DNA from 3 places in the Ensifer sp. SSB1 genome. Region 2 is predicted to be linked to each of the others. Evidence: predicted binding sites of a transcription regulator. Region 2 holds the regulator's gene; each other region holds the start of a gene.
The links. The regulator LexA, encoded in region 2, represses DNA repair genes until DNA is damaged. The targets are predictions, from matches to a motif close to TGTTCNNNNTGTGTTCNG.
Positions count from the first base shown of each region.

Region 1 (6,521 bases), on a different contig from region 2:
TCCGGAAGCGAGTGCGTCGCCGGCGCCGGTGACGTCGGCAAGTGCCGGCAGGGCCGGCGGAACGGCGACGCAGACGCGCTCACCATCGAAGGCGACAACCGCACGACCACCGCGTGTCACCACGCCACCCTTTAGGCCTGCGCTTCGCAGCAGCGACGGCCATTCTTCCGCCTCGGCTGCGTCCTTGCCGGTCAGCGCTCGCGCCTCGGATTCGTTCATGAACAGGAACGACAGATATGAAAGGCACGAACGATAGCGGATGACCTTGGCGGGCGAAACCGCAATGCCGGCGACAAGGCGCCCGGTATCGGCAGCCGATTGCACCAGCGCGGCAATCGTTTCTTCCGGCAGGTTGGCATCCGTCAGCACGAGTTTGCTCGTGGCGACGACTTCGCGCAGAGCCCGCCGCTGCAGCTGCCGGGGAGAGAACAGCCGGTAGAGCTCCATGTCAGCGAGCGCGATGACCAGATTGCCGTTGTTCTCGAGGATCGCCGTGTAGCTCGGCGTCTGACGGTCGAGAAAGGTGAGGGGACTGTCGATGACGCCGGCGGCGGCCGCCGCTGCCGTCACCATCTCGCCAGCCGCATCGCCGCCACGCGTGCTGATCATGCGCACGCTGTGACCGAGGCGCGAAAGGTTGCGGGCCGCATTGAAGCCACCACCGCCGGCCTCTTCGAACCAGGTGCCGGGATTGCTGGACCCCGGTGCCGTCGTTCCCGATATGCGGCCGCGCCTGTCGATGTGCGCACCGCCGAAAACGGCGATTTCAGCTTCCGTCATGAATGTTCCTCTGCTTGGCCGTTCGGCCGAAATATCTGTTGGCTATCTGCAATGGCCGATGGCCGAATTCCAAGTACCTGATGCGCCTGACGTCTTCGTCGGCGGCGAATCGGCAAAGCCTTGCCGGGCAGGTTCGAAGAGGTATCCCTCGTCTTCGAGAACCCTTGGTTTCAATCCATGAACATGAACGGAACGAAACCAAAATATCGGTTGTTTTTCAATGTATTGTCCTGCTCTTGCAAATACGGAACAAAACATGTACAAAAACTCCTGCGGCGGCTTCATTGCCTCGGTAGCTTCAATAACCTAAAGGTGGACCAAATGGCACAAAACTCTTTGCGGCTCGTAGAGGACAAATCGGTGGATAAAAGCAAGGCACTTGAAGCGGCACTTTCCCAGATCGAACGTTCGTTCGGTAAGGGATCGATCATGAAGCTCGGTGGGAAGGACAGCATCATTGAGATCGAGACGGTTTCGACCGGCTCTCTCAGCCTCGACATCGCGCTCGGCATTGGCGGCCTGCCGAAGGGCCGTATCGTTGAAATTTACGGCCCGGAAAGCTCGGGTAAGACGACGCTGGCGCTGCAGACCGTCGCCGAAGCACAGAAGAAGGGCGGCATCTGCGCCTTCGTCGACGCCGAACACGCGCTCGATCCGGTCTATGCCCGCAAGCTCGGCGTCGATCTTGAAAACCTCCTGATCTCGCAGCCCGATACCGGCGAGCAGGCGCTTGAGATCACCGACACGCTGGTACGCTCCGGTGCGATCGACGTTCTCGTCGTCGACTCGGTTGCAGCGCTCGTGCCGCGCGCTGAAATCGAAGGCGAAATGGGCGACAGCCTGCCGGGCATGCAGGCCCGACTGATGAGCCAGGCGCTGCGCAAGCTGACCGCGTCGATCTCCAAGTCGAATTGCATGGTCATCTTCATCAACCAGATCCGCATGAAGATCGGCGTCATGTTCGGTTCGCCGGAAACCACCACCGGCGGCAATGCGCTGAAGTTCTACGCATCCGTGCGTCTCGACATCCGCCGCATCGGCTCGGTCAAGGAGCGCGAAGAGGTCGTCGGCAACCAGACCCGCGTCAAGGTCGTCAAGAACAAGATGGCACCGCCCTTCAAGCAGGTTGAATTCGACATCATGTATGGCGAAGGCGTATCGAAGACCGGCGAACTCGTCGACCTCGGTGTCAAGGCCGGCATCGTCGAGAAGTCCGGCGCCTGGTTCTCCTACAACAGCCAGCGCCTGGGGCAGGGCCGCGAGAACGCCAAGACGTTCCTGCGCGACAACCCGGATCTCGCACGCGAGATCGAGACGGCGCTGCGCCAGAACGCTGGCCTGATCGCCGACCGGTTCCTCGAGAATGGCGGTCCGGAAGCTGACGACGGCGACGACGCCCCCGAAGCATAAGCGGCCGAGGTCCGCTGAAGCTACCAACGAAACCGGTCGTCCCATTGGCGACCGGTTTTTTGCTGCCGTCTGGACAGTATGATACGTGAACGATAAAAGCCTTTGGTTCCGGCGACCGAGGGCGTTGGAGGGCGCGGCCATCATGGGTGGCTGCGGGGTTCAAGGACAACGGTTGATGGCGCGGCGATGGCCGCTGCCGGCCGGATTTGATGCTTAAGAATAGGACGCAAGATGAGCGGCGTGAATGAAATCCGGTCGACCTTTCTCGACTATTTCCGCAGAAACGGTCACGAGGTCGTGTCGTCGAGCCCGTTGGTGCCGCGCAACGACCCGACATTGATGTTTACCAATGCCGGTATGGTGCAGTTCAAGAACGTCTTCACCGGCCTGGAGCAGCGTCCCTATTCGACGGCCGTCACGGCGCAGAAATGCGTGCGCGCCGGTGGTAAGCACAACGACCTCGACAACGTCGGCTACACCGCGCGTCACCACACCTTCTTCGAGATGCTCGGCAACTTCTCCTTCGGCGATTACTTCAAGGCGAACGCCATCGAGCTTGCCTGGAACCTGATCACCAAGGAATACGGCCTCGACGCCAAGCGCTTGCTGGTCACGGTCTACCACACCGATGACGAAGCCTTCGACCTCTGGAAGAAGATCGCCGGTTTCTCCGACGACCGCATTATCCGCATTCCGACTAGCGACAACTTCTGGGCCATGGGCGATACCGGCCCGTGCGGCCCGTGCTCTGAAATCTTCTACGACCATGGCGACAAGATCTGGGGCGGACCGCCCGGCTCGGCCGACGAAGATGGTGACCGCTTCATCGAGATCTGGAACCTCGTCTTCATGCAGTACGAGCAGGTCACCAAGGAAGAGCGGGTCAACCTGCCGCGTCCGTCGATCGACACCGGCATGGGCCTCGAGCGCCTCGCTGCCGTGCTGCAGGGCGAACACGACAACTACGACATCGATCTCTTCCGCGCCCTGATCGCCGCGTCCGAAGAGGCAACCGGGGTCAAGGCCGAAGGCGACCGTCGCGCGAGCCACCGCGTCATCGCCGACCACCTGCGCTCCTCCGCCTTCCTGATTGCCGACGGCGTTCTGCCGTCGAACGAAGGCCGCGGCTACGTTCTGCGCCGCATCATGCGCCGCGCCATGCGCCACGCCCAATTGCTCGGCGCACAGGACCCGTTGATGTGGAAGCTGCTGCCGGCTCTCGTCGGCCAGATGGGCCGCGCCTATCCGGAGCTGGTGCGCGCCGAAGCGCTGATCTCAGAGACGCTGAAGCTCGAAGAAACCCGCTTCCGCAAGACGCTGGAGCGCGGCCTCAACCTGCTCTCCGACGCTTCTGCCGATCTGTCTGAAGGCGACCAGTTCAACGGCGAGACCGCGTTCAAGCTCTACGACACCTATGGATTCCCGCTCGACCTCACCCAGGACGCGCTGCGCGCCAAGGGCATCACCGTCGACACTGATGCCTTCTCGGCCGCCATGGCGCGCCAGAAGGCCGAGGCCCGCGCCAACTGGGCCGGCTCCGGCGAGGCGGCAACCGAAACGATCTGGTTCGAGCTCAGGGAAAAGCACGGTGCCACCGATTTCCTCGGCTATGACACCGAGACGGCCGAAGGCGTGATTCAGGCGATCGTGCGCGATGGCGCCGTCGTCGCTTCGGCTGCCAAGGGCGACACCGTCCAGGTGGTGCTCAACCAGACGCCGTTCTACGGCGAATCGGGCGGCCAGATGGGCGATACCGGCACGATCACCACGGAGGGCGGCAAGCTCACCGTGACGGATACGCAGAAGCGCGGCGAGGGGCTCTTCGTCCACTTTGCGACCGTCGCCGAAGGTTCGGTCAAGACGGGCGACGCCGCCCAGCTCGATGTCGATCACGCGCGCCGCTCGCGCCTTCGCGCCAACCACTCGGCAACCCACCTCTTGCACGAGGCGCTTCGCGAAGTGCTCGGCACCCATGTCGCCCAGAAGGGCTCGCTCGTGGCGCCGGAGCGCCTGCGCTTCGACGTTTCGCATCCGAAGCCGATGACGGCGGAAGAGTTGAAGGTCGTCGAAGAAATGGCCAACGAAATCATCGTGCAGAACACGCCGGTAACCACGCGCCTGATGAGCGTCGATGACGCGATCGCCGAAGGCGCAATGGCGCTCTTCGGCGAAAAGTACGGCGACGAAGTACGGGTTGTCTCGATGGGTCGCGGCGTTCATTGCTCGAAGGCCAACCGTCCTTACTCCGTCGAACTCTGCGGCGGCACCCACGTATCGGCCACCGGTGATATCGGTCTCGTCCGCGTCGTCTCGGAAAGCGCCGTCGGCGCTGGCGTCCGACGCGTCGAAGCCCTGACCGGCGAAGCGGCGCGCGCCTATCTCAATGAGCAGGACGAGCGCGTGAAGACGCTCGCCAGCACGCTGAAGGTTCAGCCGGCCGACGTGCTCGGCCGCGTCGAAGCGCTGCTTGACGAACGTCGCAAGCTTGAGCGCGAACTCACCGAAGCCAAGAAGAAGCTGGCGCTCGGCGGTGGCGGCGAGGCGGGTTCCGCCGATGCCGCCCGCGAGATCGCCGGCGTCCGCTTCCTCGGCAAGGTCGTTTCGGGCGTCGAGCCCAAGGATCTGAAGAGCCTTGCTGACGACGGCAAGAAGAGCCTCGGCTCGGGCGTCGTTGCTTTCGTCGGCGTGTCCGGCGACGGCAAGGCGAGTGCGGTCGTGGCCGTCACCGATGACCTGACCTCGAAGCTCAGCGCCGTCGACCTCGTTCGCGTCGCGTCTGCCGCTCTCGGCGGCAAGGGCGGCGGCGGCCGTCCCGACATGGCCCAGGCCGGCGGCCCGGATGGCGACAAGGCGGCCGAAGCGATAGAGGCCGTAGCCGTCGCGCTCGCTGGCTGATTGCCAGCGACAGCAGAATAGGAAAAGGGGCGTCCGTTGCGGCGCCCTTTTTGTTTGCATCGGGCAAGGCTCGCACAAATCTCAGTCGAAGCACGCGCGCAACTCCGCAGGATTTGTCAAATTGATCTATGGTCTACCGATCCGTGAGCAAAGCGCGAAAGGGTAGACATGGAAGAGCGGGTGACGTGGGCGACCTATGAACGGCGTCTGCACAGGGTCAGCGACTACATCTACGGCCATCTTGACGGCGATCTCGACCTCGATCGTCTCTCCGAGATTGCCTGCATGTCGCCGCACCATTGGCACCGCATTTACCGCGCGGTCCATGGCGAGACGCTGGCCGGAACGGTGAAGCGGCTGCGGCTGCAGCGGGCCGCTGCCGATCTCGCCCAATCCGATCTTCCTGTCGAAGCGATCGCGCAGCGCTCTGGCTATCCCAATCTCCAATCCTTCAATCGCACCTTCAAGGGAGCCTACGGGCTGCCGCCGGCGCGCTATCGGAGAGAGGGAAGCCATGTCGCCTTTGAAACCGCGTCAACGGAAGGAATCCCTGACATGTATGAAGTCACCCTCAAGGACGTCGACGCCTTCGATCTCGTCGGCGTCGCCCATAGCGGCTCCTATATGGAGATCGGACGCGCATTCGAAACGCTCTACGGCACCCTGTTCTCACGACAGCTGTTCCGACCGGAGATGGAGATGATTGGCATCTATCTCGACGATCCCGAACTGGTGCCGACCGACAAGCTGCGTTCCCTCGCCTGCGTCAGCGCGCGCGAACAGATGCCAACGGACGCTCCGTTGACAGCTCAGCACCTCGACGGCGGCCACTACGCCGTGCTGCGCCACAAGGGGCCCTATGCGGATATGCCGAAGGCCTACCAGTGGCTCTACGGCACCTGGCTGCCGCAGTCCGGCCGTGAGATCCGCGACAGCCTGATGTTCGAGAAGTACCTCAACAATCCCCGCGAGGTCGCGCCGACCGAACTCTTGAGCGAGATCTACCTGCCGTTGAAATGACGGGTATGGGTTCGCCGCGTCGCAATTGACGAATCAGCGGCCGGGCGGCAGTTTTGGTTCGGCGTGGCCTGCGCCGAACCTCCAAAGATCGTCCCCAGCACGATCCTTTCACGGAGGCAAAGGGACTTCTGTCTCGGGTCGCAAACCTGGTCCCACCGTTTCGGGTCCGGTTGCTGGGGAACTTGCCCGAGACGCGAAAGGCCCGTCATGACTGAAAACCGGAATTTCAAACGCCGCGTGCGCGCCCGTGCCGCCAAGACCGGTGAATCCTACACCACAGCACTCATGCATCTTCGCGATGCTTCGGTGGAAGACACACCGCCGCAATCAAGGGCGTTGCGCTTGGCCGTGGTTCAATCCGGCTATTTCGATGATCCGCGAGACGCCGCAGCGCTTCGCCTTGCCGGCGAAGAGAT
Region 1 covers NZ_JAEPRP010000168.1:764-7,284, forward strand. Annotated here, with positions in the region: gene I8N66_RS29855 (carbohydrate kinase family protein) at 1-780, opposite strand, end outside; gene recA (recombinase RecA) at 1,102-2,190, shown strand; gene alaS (alanine--tRNA ligase) at 2,422-5,085, shown strand; gene I8N66_RS29870 (GyrI-like domain-containing protein) at 5,266-6,105, shown strand; gene I8N66_RS29875 (carbon-nitrogen hydrolase family protein) at 6,313-6,521, shown strand, end outside.
Region 1: recA (recombinase RecA) is a predicted target of LexA. The motif match lies at 1,026-1,043, and genes of this name have one in related genera.

Region 2 (6,521 bases):
GATTGCCGGAGGTCTGCAAGAAGTCCGGATTTCGACAATGCTAGAGGCTGAACGGGTCGCGTGCTGAACGCTTCTCGCCCGGCGCATTGAACGGATCGGCCTTCTTCTCCTTGGACTTGCGTCCTTCGTCGGCAATGATCTCATCCACGGCCCGCTGGCACTTCATGAACGAATTCGGTGAAGAAGTCGGTATTGGAAAAATTGACGACCAGAGCCTTCGAACCCGTGAGGTCCACGCCGAACGCAACGGCCGGCCACTGGCGGCCGCGGTCGAGCTGCAAGGCAACGTCATACTCTCTTTGCGGCTCGATCGATTTCCAGGTGGCATTGCCGATCGAAAGAAACGCCAGGTTCGCCGATCCCCTTGGATAGAAGCCGATACGAAGAATCGCGCCGGCGTCATAGCTCGTCGCCGCGTAGCACGAGCCGCCCAAGGACAGATCGGAACCGACCGTCCAGGCGTTGATCCGCTTCCAGATATTCGAACGGCCCTCTTCAGCAGAGGCCGCTCCGGCCGCCACCAACAGACCGAGAACCGCCAACGACAATCTATGCATGCAACCACCCCACTTTCCCCGCAAAGTTATCGTATTTTTGCAACCTGTCGAGACAATGCGGCGCGATCACAACAGGGATTTGTGCACTCCAACAGGGAGGACATTGACTGGCACAACCGATGCGAATGCGGGTCGGCCGATCGCACCAGGATCAAGGGCCTTGCCGCCGCGCACCTCTGGCGCAAAACGGTCACAGCCTGAACTCAAAGACCTGTTGAACACATGAGAGTGATCGCCAAGTTTGCTGGACTTCGGAACGAAAGCGCGGTTCACATCGTTAACCGCCCCGTAGTCCCACCCTTGCCTCAAAGTGGACGATCACCGTGCTTGCCGCCCTGCTTCTCGCTTCGATAGTCGCATCGCCTAACATGCCTGACGTCAAGCTCAGTGCCGCCACGGTCGATGAACTGCAGACGGACTTCGAAAGCGCCGTACCCTGCCACCAGATTGATGGACGCAACGTGTGGAAGGGCGCCATTGCGTTCTACATCCAGTCGTTCGTCTATGACGGCGACACGCCCGTGGCAACCGATGCGGCGGACGCGGTGCTTCCCGAAGACAACAGCGCCGAGACGGTGAAGGAATTCGAAGACGCCTGCGCCGCCACGCAGCCGGCCTGACCCTCGCCATCAGAACGCTCGCGATTCGCTCGACGCAGTCCAATACGGTCGTTTCCAACCAAACAATCATCACCAAAACCCGCTTTGCTCCCGTAAAAGTGACCAACCGGCACGCGCAGTCGCGCCAATTGACTGAATTCACGGAATTTTAGGCACTTGCAGAACACATATGGAACAGATAGTGTCTGTTCTTGATTTGTTTCACGCCTTCTGGAGCGACGTGCCATGCTGACCCGCAAGCAACAGGAATTGCTTCTGTTCATTCACGAACGCATGAAGGAGTCGGGCGTCCCGCCATCATTCGATGAAATGAAGGATGCGCTCGACCTGGCGTCGAAGTCCGGCATCCACCGTCTGATTACCGCGCTCGAAGAACGCGGGTTCATTCGCCGTCTTCCGAACCGGGCCCGCGCGCTCGAGGTCATCAAGCTTCCGGAATCCTACGCGTCCAGCCAGCAGCAGCCGCGTCGCGGCTTCTCGCCGAGCGTGATCGAGGGAAGCCTCGGCAAGCCGCCGGCGGCAGCCCCTGCCGCACCACCGAAGCCGGCGCCAGTGGCCGAAAACACATCGGTTTCCGTGCCGGTCATGGGCCGCATCGCTGCCGGTGTGCCGATCTCGGCGATCCAGAACAACACGCACGACATCACCGTTCCACTCGATATGATCGGGAACGGCGAACACTACGCCCTCGAAGTCAAGGGCGACTCGATGATCGAAGCCGGCATCTTCGACGGCGACACCGTGATCATCCGAAATGGCAATACAGCCAACCCCGGCGATATCATCGTGGCGCTCGTGGATGACGAGGAAGCGACGCTGAAGCGTTTCCGTCGCAAGGGCGCGTCGATCGCGCTCGAAGCCGCAAACCCTGCCTACGAGACCCGGATCTTCGGGCCTGATCGTGTGAAGATCCAGGGCAAGCTCGTTGGGCTGATCCGCCGCTACCATTGACCTCCAGAAAAAATCGGCGCTCTGAAGAGCCTCGCTGCCGCTTGGGGTAGCGAGGCTCTTCTTGTTTATCCGATAACGCGCCGCTTACTCGTGGATCGTGTATTCACCGAGTTCGCAAAGGTCCTGCGTATCTTCGGTCGTATCGAGGCCCGAGTCCTCTTCGAATTCGAAGCGCATGTCGTACTTGCAGACATCCCGACCGTCAGCGATGGTGATCTCCATGTTCTCGCCGGGGTTCAGAACCTGCCGGCCGAATACATCGTCTTCCCACTCGTTGACGCCCACCGGCGACGTGTAGAAGTTAGTCAGAACTGCATTTGTGTTGTTCTTCAGCTTGAAAACTAGGTCCTCTGCCCGCGCCTCGAATGTGGTCGCAGCAAAGAGGGCCAAGGCCGTCAGGACAAGTTTCGTTTTCATATAAGCCATTGCCTCCGCTTGATGATGACGGACGCTACCGATGCGGCTGATGTCAGCGGAGTCATCGTTCCCCCTCTGCCGATTTCACCGAAGCGATAAGATCCGCAGGGGATTTAGAAGACGTGGCTTGTGCGGGCGTGTGGCACGCCTGAGCGAAAGCTCCCAGGTGTCTCAACCCGGAGTAAGCTGAGGAAGGCAATCGTTCCGACCTCCTCTTGAAGCATTGCTGCACGCTGGGCAGGAGCAATCGACATTGCCAGACGTTCTGCCTGTGGAAAGCGCCCGAACCGCAAATTCGCTTTGTGCTTTTTCCGAAAATGCCTCTTGCGGATTTTCTGCAATCATTCTAAATCCCCGCCAACGCTCGGTTATCCGAGCCGTGAGGCCTCGTGGCGGAGTGGTGACGCAGAGGACTGCAAATCCTTGTACCCCGGTTCAATTCCGGGCGAGGCCTCCAAATATATTCACCAATATAATCAATATGTTGCAGTCGTCGCGAAGCGGAAAAACACCGCTTCCGCGTAACGCGATGTTGCTACGAGATTCCCTTGCTTTCCCTGCACTTCCACGCGGCGACGGCGGATCCATACGACATGAAATGCGACATGTTCACAGCGAATCCTGAGCCAGAAACCCGCTCACCAGCTGCAGGTGCTTGAACCCCGCTTCTCCTTCGCGCCGCCTACGAACACGTCGCAGGTCACCGTCTCTGCGGAAGGCTGTCATAGCGCCCTCCGGGCCGCCCTGTGAGCGTCCATGAGGGTCGCGACGGGATCGGTCGCTGCCACTTCATCGCCTTCTGCAAGAAGCGCTCGTCCCTCGCATCGATCTCGGCGAGCGCGATTCTGACGACAATCTCGCCGATCTTTTCGAGGCTCAGCACGTACTCCCGATGCTGTCTGCCGCCCCTAAAGAGGCGCGGCCCCTTGTCGAACTTGGACGTGGCGCGGAAAGAGCTCCCACACACCAAACCCTTCAAAGAACGCATAAATCCGTCGACGACGTATTTCGACATCGTGGCCAACAAAACATAGTCGTGCTGCGGCGGCCACAACATGGCGTCGACCTTCCGAATTAAGCAACTTCTAAAGTTACGCTTGAAGCCGCTCGCAACCGTGGCATTCTTACCGGCGATCGAGGGGGAGGTATTTTGGATGCTGAAGGGTAGAACGTTGCTCTTCGCCGACATCATCGGCAGATTCGGTATCTGCGCGTATTTCGCAATCGCGATGTTGCGGCGCATCGTTCACGCCGCGCAAATCGTGGTGAAAGACGAATGGCAGTCGGCTGACGTCTTGGCGTTGACTTCAACCGCCGCCACCGTCCTATTCCTCGGAATGGTCTGCGTGGTAGCCATTACGCGCTTGCCCCCGATCAAAGCAGCCACTGGCTTCGAGCCCTATTTGACCGCGATGGCAGGAACATTTCTTCTCGGGCTGATCGCATACTTGCCCGAGCCCGCCGATACAGGCTTGGCGCTTCAAATGGCCGGCACGGCTATGATCGTGGTCGGGATGGTTTCGTCAGCCTTCGTTCTTTTCTGGCTCGGTCGCGCCTTCAGCATCATGCCGGAGGCCCGGACCTTGATAACGGGCGGCCCCTACTCGGTTGTTCGCCACCCGCTCTATCTAACGGAAGAGATCGCCATCATCGGCTTGATCGTCCTCAATCTTTCTGTCTGGTCGGTACTTCTTGGGGGTGTCCAGTGGCTGCTGCAAATTCGCAGAATGATCAACGAGGAACGAGTATTGCAGACCGCGTTCCCCAGTTATGGCGCCTATGCACTCGACGTCCCGCGCATTCTTCCGTTCATGAACGCGGGTAAGCTGCGATCAGCACAGTGAAGCCAAGGTGGGATTTGCTCGTACTGATACCGGATGAACACGACGCCGGAGCCGTTGCCGCCATAACCGGTTGAGGGGGCGGATCGGCGAGACATGCGGGATCCAGTCAGAAGGCCATCAGCACACCACCACCGCGTGAGCTGCGGCCTCCGAAAAATCACCACATTGGTCAAGCGTGCTGCGGCAATGTCTTCCTTCGAAGGCATTGCGGTTCTGTAAATATCGGCCTCAGCACCAGGGCGTCGTGTGTCCCGTCCACGGCCGCACCAGTCCCTCGTTTACGAGGACGCGTCCGATGGATTGATCGCCGCGAGTGACCAGCCGCAGCTTTTCACCGGCCTTGGCGTCCTGACGACTGTTCGCCGTTTCCAGCCTGAAGTCACCTGCGTTCAGCAGTTCGCGCAGGCGCTGCTTGGCGTAAAAGCCGCGCGAACGTTCCTTGTCGCAGCTTGCCTGGCGAATACGCGGTGCATCGACGTCCGCCACGCGGATCGTGTCTCCGTGGTAGAGGAAAGTGGCGCCGTCGATCACGCAGTTGTCGTTGCGAATCCCACAGAAATAAAACTGATCCGTGCGGATCGATGCCGTTTTGACTTCCTCATTCGGCCGCACCGCGGGTGTCGGCGCGTTCGCGCCGACGTCCACCGACGGCACGGGAGCTGCAAGCGCAACTCTTGTCACGGGGGTTGGCTTTTGCTTCTCCGCTTGCTGCGCGGGACGCCCGTCCGCTTTCTGGGCGACACGTGCGGGCTTCGGCTTCGAATCATGACGGGACGTGAACGCCACCACATCCGATACCACCGGCCAGTGCTTCAGTTCGGCGCGATGATCATAGGCGACTACGCCACCGACGATAACCGCGGCGGCCAGATACCACGGCGCCATACCGCCTTGCTTGCCCTTGCTCCGGCCGGAATTCCTGCTTCGACGTTTCGTAGTGGCTTTGGCCATGCGTCCTCATCCTGATTCGCGACCGCATTATGCGTTTGATGCGTTGCCGAAAAGTTTTCGGCAGCCCCTCAATAGCCAGATGCAGGCTCGGAAAGAATCAAGTGGCAGGAGAATCGAACTAGACAGGTCGGTGCGGTTCGGCGTTGACGAAGACGGCCACCGAGAGACGGACGCGACGAATTTTGGCTCACGACCCCTTCGACGAGTTTGCCCGCCCGCGCCAACGCGCCCACCAGACTGCCAGACGGCGGCGGCGGCGGCGGACGGATGGGAGATCGTGCGAAAGAACGATGAGGCCCAGCGGTATCATCCAGAAGCCGAGCACCGGCAGAAAGCCGAGAAAGCCGCAGAACACCAGGAGTGAGCCCAACAGGATACGCAGCAGTGGCGATTCCGGCAGCGTGATGCGCCATTTGCCGAGCACGATCTGTCGTGTCTGCGGATCGATCCCGAAATGCATCTGCTTCCTGTTTTTGTTCATCATTCCCTATCCGGCGTCTTTTCCCACAATTGGGGACTTCTCCACAGCCTCGCAACCGAACTTGTCACTTTTTTTGAAAAAACCGCTTGGCAAATCAGAAAAGCATGCGTATTAGCAGCCTCACTTCTGAAGCGCACAGCAAACAGCGGCGCGGATGATCCCTGGTAGCTCAGCGGTAGAGCATTCGACTGTTAATCGACAGGTCGCCGGTTCGAATCCGGCCCGGGGAGCCACTTTCTAAAAGAGCCATTTGCAGAGATGCAGATGGCTCTTTTTCATTTTGCACCTATGTTCCCCGGGTGAGCAATCCCAAACCTCGACGGTATTCATGACAAAGGCGGCGCCCATCATCGTCTGGTTCCGCAAGGACCTGCGCCTTGCCGACAACCGGGCCCTTGCGGCTGCAGCGGCTGACGGCCCCGTCGTTCCGCTCTATATCCGGGAGCCGACCGAAAGCGGCAACGGTCCGCTGGGGGCTGCGCAGCAATGGTGGCTGCATCATTCGCTCGAGGCGCTGAGGGCTCGCCTCGCCCAGTTCGGCTCGCAACTCATTTTGCGCTCCGGCGACCCGCTGGACGTGCTCACCGACGTGGCGCGTAAATCAGGAGCGCAGCGCGTTCATTGGAATCGCCGCTACGATCCCTCTGGCATCGCCACCGATACCGCCGTGAAGAAGGCGCTCGCAGCTCAGGGGATCGCC
Region 2 covers NZ_JAEPRP010000040.1:20,602-27,122, forward strand. Annotated here, with positions in the region: gene I8N66_RS12540 (hypothetical protein) at 141-557, opposite strand; gene I8N66_RS12545 (hypothetical protein) at 926-1,177, shown strand; gene lexA (transcriptional repressor LexA) at 1,403-2,128, shown strand; gene I8N66_RS12555 (hypothetical protein) at 2,213-2,545, opposite strand; tRNA gene I8N66_RS12560 (tRNA-Cys) at 2,929-3,002, shown strand; gene I8N66_RS12565 (hypothetical protein) at 3,246-3,602, opposite strand; gene I8N66_RS12570 (isoprenylcysteine carboxylmethyltransferase family protein) at 3,601-4,389, shown strand; gene I8N66_RS12575 (thermonuclease family protein) at 4,618-5,340, opposite strand; gene I8N66_RS12580 (hypothetical protein) at 5,528-5,821, opposite strand; tRNA gene I8N66_RS12585 (tRNA-Asn) at 5,980-6,054, shown strand; gene I8N66_RS12590 (deoxyribodipyrimidine photo-lyase) at 6,150-6,521, shown strand, end outside.

Region 3 (6,521 bases), on a different contig from region 2:
GAGGCTCGGCGAGTAGACGTGGCACGCCGCGACAAACTGTGGCGCGCTTCCAGGCTCGCGACCGGCAACGCCCCTGTCGATCTCGTAGCGCAGGCAGGCATCGCCGAGCCGCTCCTCGAGCAAGGGCATGTGGGTGGTGCGGTAGTAGTCGTGGTCGAACTTCGAGCCGCCATCGGCCGGATAGTAGACGCTCATCTTGATCATGATCGGGCTCCTGCCTGAACGCCGCTTCGAGCGTCCGAAACTACTTCTAGGTTACCGACCTATGGAGCACAACCAGGTTTTAGCTGAAACACGTTTGACGAGCGCAAGGTCGTTTTCGCTGTGCTTTTCGAAGCGGGTGACGACGGCACCGCAGACTTTCAGATCACGCAATCGGCCGTGGCCTCTGCAGGCACGGCTTCGGGTACGTTCCCGCCGGGTAGTTCCACACCGCTCAGCCGCCCCTCGACGGCAACCATTCGCATGGCCGACACGCCTTACGGGGCCTGCAACCCCAAGACCGTCACTGACGCCAGCGGCCAGACACGCGTGGTTGCCGCACGGCCGACGGGCTTCTGCGGCCCCAAGGTCTTCATCGTCACGCAGAACGGCAATGCCTATCAGGGTTCGAGCAAAGGCGTGCTGTTTACATCAGGACCATTCGGCGCGAACAACCAACCCTGCAACGAAATCCCCAATTGAACGCATCGACGACGGCTGCCCCAAACGCAACGCTGGCAATCGCTGCGACCTTGGCTATCGTCATCGCATCAAGCGACCGGCCCGCCCGCGTGCGCCACCAGGCGACAACAGTGAAGGACACCCATGAGCACCGTTACCCCGCCCCAAAACCCGGAAGCCGACCCACGCGTCAAAGCCGTGTTCGACGACATTCGCGCCACGCGCAAATCCGATTTCATCAACAATATGTGGCTGTGGCTCGCCTTCGACCCGGAGCTGCTGGAGCAGACCTGGCGCGACGTCAAGGCCGTGATGGCAACACCTTCGGCCCTCGATCCGCTGGTGAAGGAGATGCTCTACGTCGCCGTCTCCGTCACCAATGGCTGCGGTTACTGCGCCCATTCCCACACGGCGGCAGCGAAGGCGAAAGGCATGAGCGATGCCCAGCACGCGGATCTGCTTCGAGTGATCTCGCTTGCCGCCCGCACCAACCAGCTTGCGACCGCTCTGCAGGTGCCGGTCGATGCCGTCTTCGACAAAACCACGGAATAAACCGCGCGACCAAGAATAAGCGGCTTCGAAATCGCCTGTCTTTCCACAGGCTTGGTGCGTCCGGTGCAGAAAACGGAATAAAAGAAGAACATCCTTTCTGGCCTTTCCCCACCGAATCACTACATTGAGCCGCATGATGAGTGGTTTCGACGATATTCCTTTCTTCGACGAGGAGCCGGCGCCGCGCAAGCAGTCGCCAGCCCCTGGAGGTATTCCAGCCGCCGGAGGTATTGCTGCGCGCGCCATGGCGGCGCGTGACCGCGCCCAGCCGCGCCCGGATTATCTCTCCGGCCTCAACCCGGAACAGTCCGAAGCGGTCGAAACGCTCGATGGACCGGTTCTCGTGCTGGCCGGCGCCGGCACCGGCAAGACCCGGGTGCTCACCACACGCATCGCCCATATCCTTTCCACCGGCCGCGCCTTCCCCTCGCAGATCCTGGCGGTGACCTTCACCAACAAGGCGGCGCGCGAGATGAAGGAGCGCATCGGCGTGCTCGTCGGCCATGCGGTCGAAGGCATGCCCTGGCTCGGCACCTTCCACTCGATCGGCGTCAAGCTGCTGCGTCGCCACGCCGAGCTCGTCGGCCTGCGTTCCGATTTCACCATTCTCGACACCGACGACGTGATCAGGCTGATCAAGCAGCTGATCCAGGCCGAAGGCATCGACGACAAGCGCTGGCCCGCCAAGCAGTTCGCCGGCATGATCGACGGCTGGAAGAACAAGGGCCTCGATCCGGCGCAGATCCCCGAGGGCGACGCCCGCGCCTTTGCCAATGGCAAGGGACGCGAACTCTACGCCGCCTATCAGAACCGGCTGTTGACGCTGAACGCCTGCGACTTCGGCGATCTTCTTCTGCACCCGATCCGCATCTTCCGCATGCATGCGGACGTGCTGAAGGACTATCACGACAAGTTCCGCTACATACTCGTCGACGAGTACCAGGACACCAACACGGCCCAGTACATGTGGCTGCGGCTCCTGGCCCAGCGGCCGAAGGGCGTGCCGCAGAACGTCTGCTGCGTCGGCGACGACGACCAGTCGATCTATGGCTGGCGCGGCGCGGAAGTGGACAACATCCTGCGCTTCGAGAAGGATTTTCCTGGCGCCAAGGTGATCAAGCTCGAGCGCAACTACCGCTCGACCGAACATATCCTCGGCGCTGCCGGTCATCTGATTGCCCACAACGAAGGCCGCCTCGGCAAGACGCTTTTTACCGACCGCACCGACCCGGACGATGAAAAGGTGCAGGTGCACGCCGCCTGGGATTCCGAAGAGGAAGCCCGCGCCGTCGGCGAGGAGATCGAGCAGCTCCAGCGCCAGAAGCACAATCTGAACGACATGGCGATCCTGGTGCGCGCCTCGTTCCAGATGCGCGAGTTCGAAGACCGCTTCGTCACCCTCGGCCTCAACTACCGCGTCATCGGCGGCCCGCGCTTCTACGAGCGCCTCGAAATCCGCGACGCCATGGCCTATTTCCGCCTCGTCTGCCAGCCGGCCGACGACCTCGCTTTCGAACGCATCGTCAACACGCCGAAGCGCGGCCTTGGCGACACCACCGTGCGCACGCTGCACGATTATGCCCGCGCCCGCGATATCCCGATGCTGGCGGCGGCTTCCGAGATCATCGAGACCGATGAGCTGAAGCCGAAGGCGCGGAAAGCCCTGTTCGACGTCGTCACCGATTTCCGCCGCTGGCAGAGCCTGCTTGAGACGACGGTCCATACCGAGCTCGCCGAGCAGATCCTCGACGAAAGCGGCTACACCGCCATGTGGCAGAACGACAAGTCGGCCGAAGCTCCCGGACGGTTGGAAAACCTGAAGGAACTCATCCGCTCGATGGAAGCGTTTGAGTCGCTGCGTGGCTTCCTCGAACACGTCGCGCTCGTCATGGATGCCGAGCAGAACGAGAACCTCGACGCCGTCTCGATCATGACCCTGCACTCGGCCAAGGGCCTGGAGTTTGACACGGTGTTCCTGCCCGGCTGGGAGGAAGGCCTGTTCCCGCACCAGCGCGCGCTCGATGAGGGCGGCCGCTCCGGCCTCGAGGAAGAACGGCGCCTCGCCTATGTCGGCATCACCCGCGCCAAGCATCGCTGCCACATCTGGTTCGTCTCCAACCGCCGCATCCACGGCCTATGGCAATCGACCATGCCGTCGCGCTTCCTCGACGAACTGCCGCTTGCCCATGTGGACGTGGCCGAGAACGAGCAATCCTATGGCGGCTATGGCCGCGGCGGTTACGGCCAGTCACGCTTCGACAAGGCCGATCCCTTCCAGAACAACTATTCGACACCCGGCTGGAAGCGCGCCCAGCAGCACCGCTCCGATGCCACCCGCGACAACTGGGGCACGCGCTCCGGCCATGCGGTCGAACGCATCGGCTACGGCGAAAGCGGCCCGCGCGGCCGCACCATCGACGGCGAACTGGTGGCGAAATCGACAGCCACGGAACCCTCGCGTTTCTCTGTCGGCGACCGCGTCTTCCACATGAAGTTCGGCAACGGCAACATCGCCGCGATCGAAGGCAACAAGCTCACCATCGACTTCGACCGCGCCGGCCAGAAGCGGGTGCTGGATGGGTTTGTGGAGAAGGCGTGAGGAGGTCGAAGCCCTCCTCACGTGCACTCCCTACGGACTGCACAACCATCGATCTCATGGCGCCAACCAGCGAAGTGCAATAATATTGCGGGCACAATTCTCGCGTTTGAACGAAACCATGTACCGATCTCCCTCGACGCAAAATGGGTGGAGACATGTCCTGGACGAGCGCTGTTCGCAGCCTGCTGGAGCTGGGCGCCGCAAATGTTGCGGAGGGTGACCGTGAAGGCATCCTCGTCGCGAATGTCGCGGCCTGTGTGATCGTCGTCACCACCACGAGCTTTGCCCTCATCTACGCACTCTATGGCGAGCCGAGCCTCATTCCCCTCGTCTATGCTAATCTCGCGCTAGCCGTTGCGGCCGCCATGACGCCGCTTTTTCATCGCTTCGGCCGCGTCGCGTCAGGGCTTTGGGAATTCGGCATCTGCGTGGTGGTCCTCGTCTGGATCGCCTCCTATGTCGGCCGGGACTCCGGCGTCCTGCTGACGCTGCTCGGCGTGACGCCGGTCGCCTTCGCGATCCTCGGGTTTCAAAACATCGCACTGGTGACGGTCCTCAGCGCCATGGCTGCGATCACGGTCATCGCCGCATCCATCGCGTTTCCTCAGGCGCGGTCGGGTGTCTATGACGACACCCGTTTCCTGCAACTCCTCCATTCGTCGTCGATCATCACGCTCACGCTCATGTGCTTCGCAACGATCTACTATGCCTTCCACCTGGCGAGAGAGGCGCAGGGGCGGCTCGCCCGCCTGATGACGTCGATCATGCCGGACGAGATCGTGGCGCGCCTGCTGAGGAACGAGCGTGAAACGATCATCGACGAATTCGAGCATGCGACTGTTGTCCTGATCGACATCGTCCAGTTCGTGGCCCTGTCAAACAGCCTGGGGCCGGAACGGACGGTCAACCTGCTCAACGAGCTTTTCAGCGAGTTCGATCGCCTGGCCGCAGCAACCGGTGTCGAAAAGATCAAGACCATCGGCGATGCCTATCTTGCGGTGGCGGGCGTGCCCGCCCGGCACCCCACGCCCGAGAAGGCGGCGGCAGTGTTCGGCTTCGGCGCCATCGCCGCGGCCCGCGAGATCGGCGAACGCCATGGCGTCGTCCTCAAGCTGCGCGCTGGCATGGCCTCGGGATCGGTAACGGCTGGCGTGCTTGGGCGAGCGAAATACGCCTATGATATCTGGGGTGCACCCGTGAACCTTGCCGCGCGCCTGGAAGCGATCGGCAAGCCCGGCTGCATAACCACGACCGCGGAGGTCAGGCAGCGGCTAAACGGCCGCTTCGCGTTTTCCAGCTCCGGCCATGAGGACATCAAAGGCTTCGGCCCGACCGAAATCTGGGACATGCAGTTGCCGAACCGCGATGGAAGCGTGGCTGGCAGCCGGGCGGAGGCGGAAACATGAAGTGCGGCTCGCCGGACCAGCCACGCCTCAAACCATCTTGCGGTACACCAAGAACCCGGACTTCTCCGCCACCTTGTCATAGAGCGCCATCGCCGTCTCATTGGTCTCGTGCGTCTGCCAATAGACGCGCGGCGAACCGGCTGCGCGCGCCGCCTCGTAAACACCCTCGATCAGCGCCCGCCCGACACCCTTGCCGCGCGCCTCTGCATTCGTGAAGAGGTCCTGCAGATAGCAGTTCGGCTGGATCGCTGTCGTGTTGCGGTGATAAAGATAGTGGGTGAGCCCGATCAACCGCCCCTCGCTCTCGGCCACCAGCGCATGAACAGGCTCATAGGCATCAAAGAAACGCGACCAGGTCATGGCAGTGATCGCGGGGTCGAGCGCAGTTTCACCGGAACGGCCGTAAAAGGCGTTATAGCCGTCCCAGAGCGGCAGCCACTGTTCGTAGTCTGTCCGGGCTATCGGGCGGATGCGGAGGTTGTCGGTCATTTTTGGTCCTGTGGTAGATGAGGTGAAGGGGCACTGGCGGCTGGTCATCGCCGCCTGGTCATCGCCGATGTGATCGCCTGAACGTCGGTCATGACCGCGTCGCCCATGAAGACGATGTTTTCCATCGAACGCTCCCCGGCTTCGTGATGGCCGGCCCCGCAGGCATCGCGCACGACGATCGGCACCAGGCCGAGATCGGTCGCATGGCGCACGGTCGGGTCGATGCCGATTTCCGTGGCGATACCGCAGATGGCGAAGGAAGTAAGCCCGAGGTCGCGCAGGATCATGGCGAGCGGCGTGCCCTCGAAGGCGGAAAACGTGATCTTGTCGAGGATCGCCTCGTCGTCACGGGGCGCAAGTTCTGGCACCAGCTCGAAGCCCGGCGTGCCGCGCAGAAACCAGGGGTGCACCGCATCCGGATCGTCTGTCCGCTGCCAGGCCATCGCCTGGCGTAGCTGGAAGGCGCCCATCAGCGGCCTCGGCATCGACAGATGCCGCAGAAAGATCACCGGAAACCCGCCGGCCCGCGCAGCGTCCAGCACCTTCAGCACCTTGGAAAGCACCGCCGGGCCGTTCTTGACCTGATTGGTAATCCCCACCTGCATGTCGTAGACGACGAGCGCCATGCGCTCCGGACGGCAGAAATCCTCAAGCGTCTTTCCAATTTCCAGCTTCGCGGTCATAGCCTCTCCTCGGGGTCGCCTCCTCCGGCGCCCATTCCGCCAACATCTCGCGCCGGGAATGTGGCGCGCGTGTCCCGCAGTTGCAATACGGCGCAATGCGCTTCATGCAACTATTCGGATGGGTGTCTG
Region 3 covers NZ_JAEPRP010000049.1:21,892-28,412, reverse strand. Annotated here, with positions in the region: gene I8N66_RS14480 (EthD family reductase) at 1-204, opposite strand, end outside; gene I8N66_RS14475 (hypothetical protein) at 325-684, shown strand; gene I8N66_RS14470 (carboxymuconolactone decarboxylase family protein) at 808-1,215, shown strand; gene I8N66_RS14465 (UvrD-helicase domain-containing protein) at 1,349-3,814, shown strand; gene I8N66_RS14460 (adenylate/guanylate cyclase domain-containing protein) at 3,970-5,220, shown strand; gene I8N66_RS14455 (GNAT family N-acetyltransferase) at 5,248-5,709, opposite strand; gene I8N66_RS14450 (isochorismatase family cysteine hydrolase) at 5,754-6,392, opposite strand.
Region 3: I8N66_RS14465 (UvrD-helicase domain-containing protein) is a predicted target of LexA. The motif match lies at 1,289-1,306, and genes of this name have one in related genera.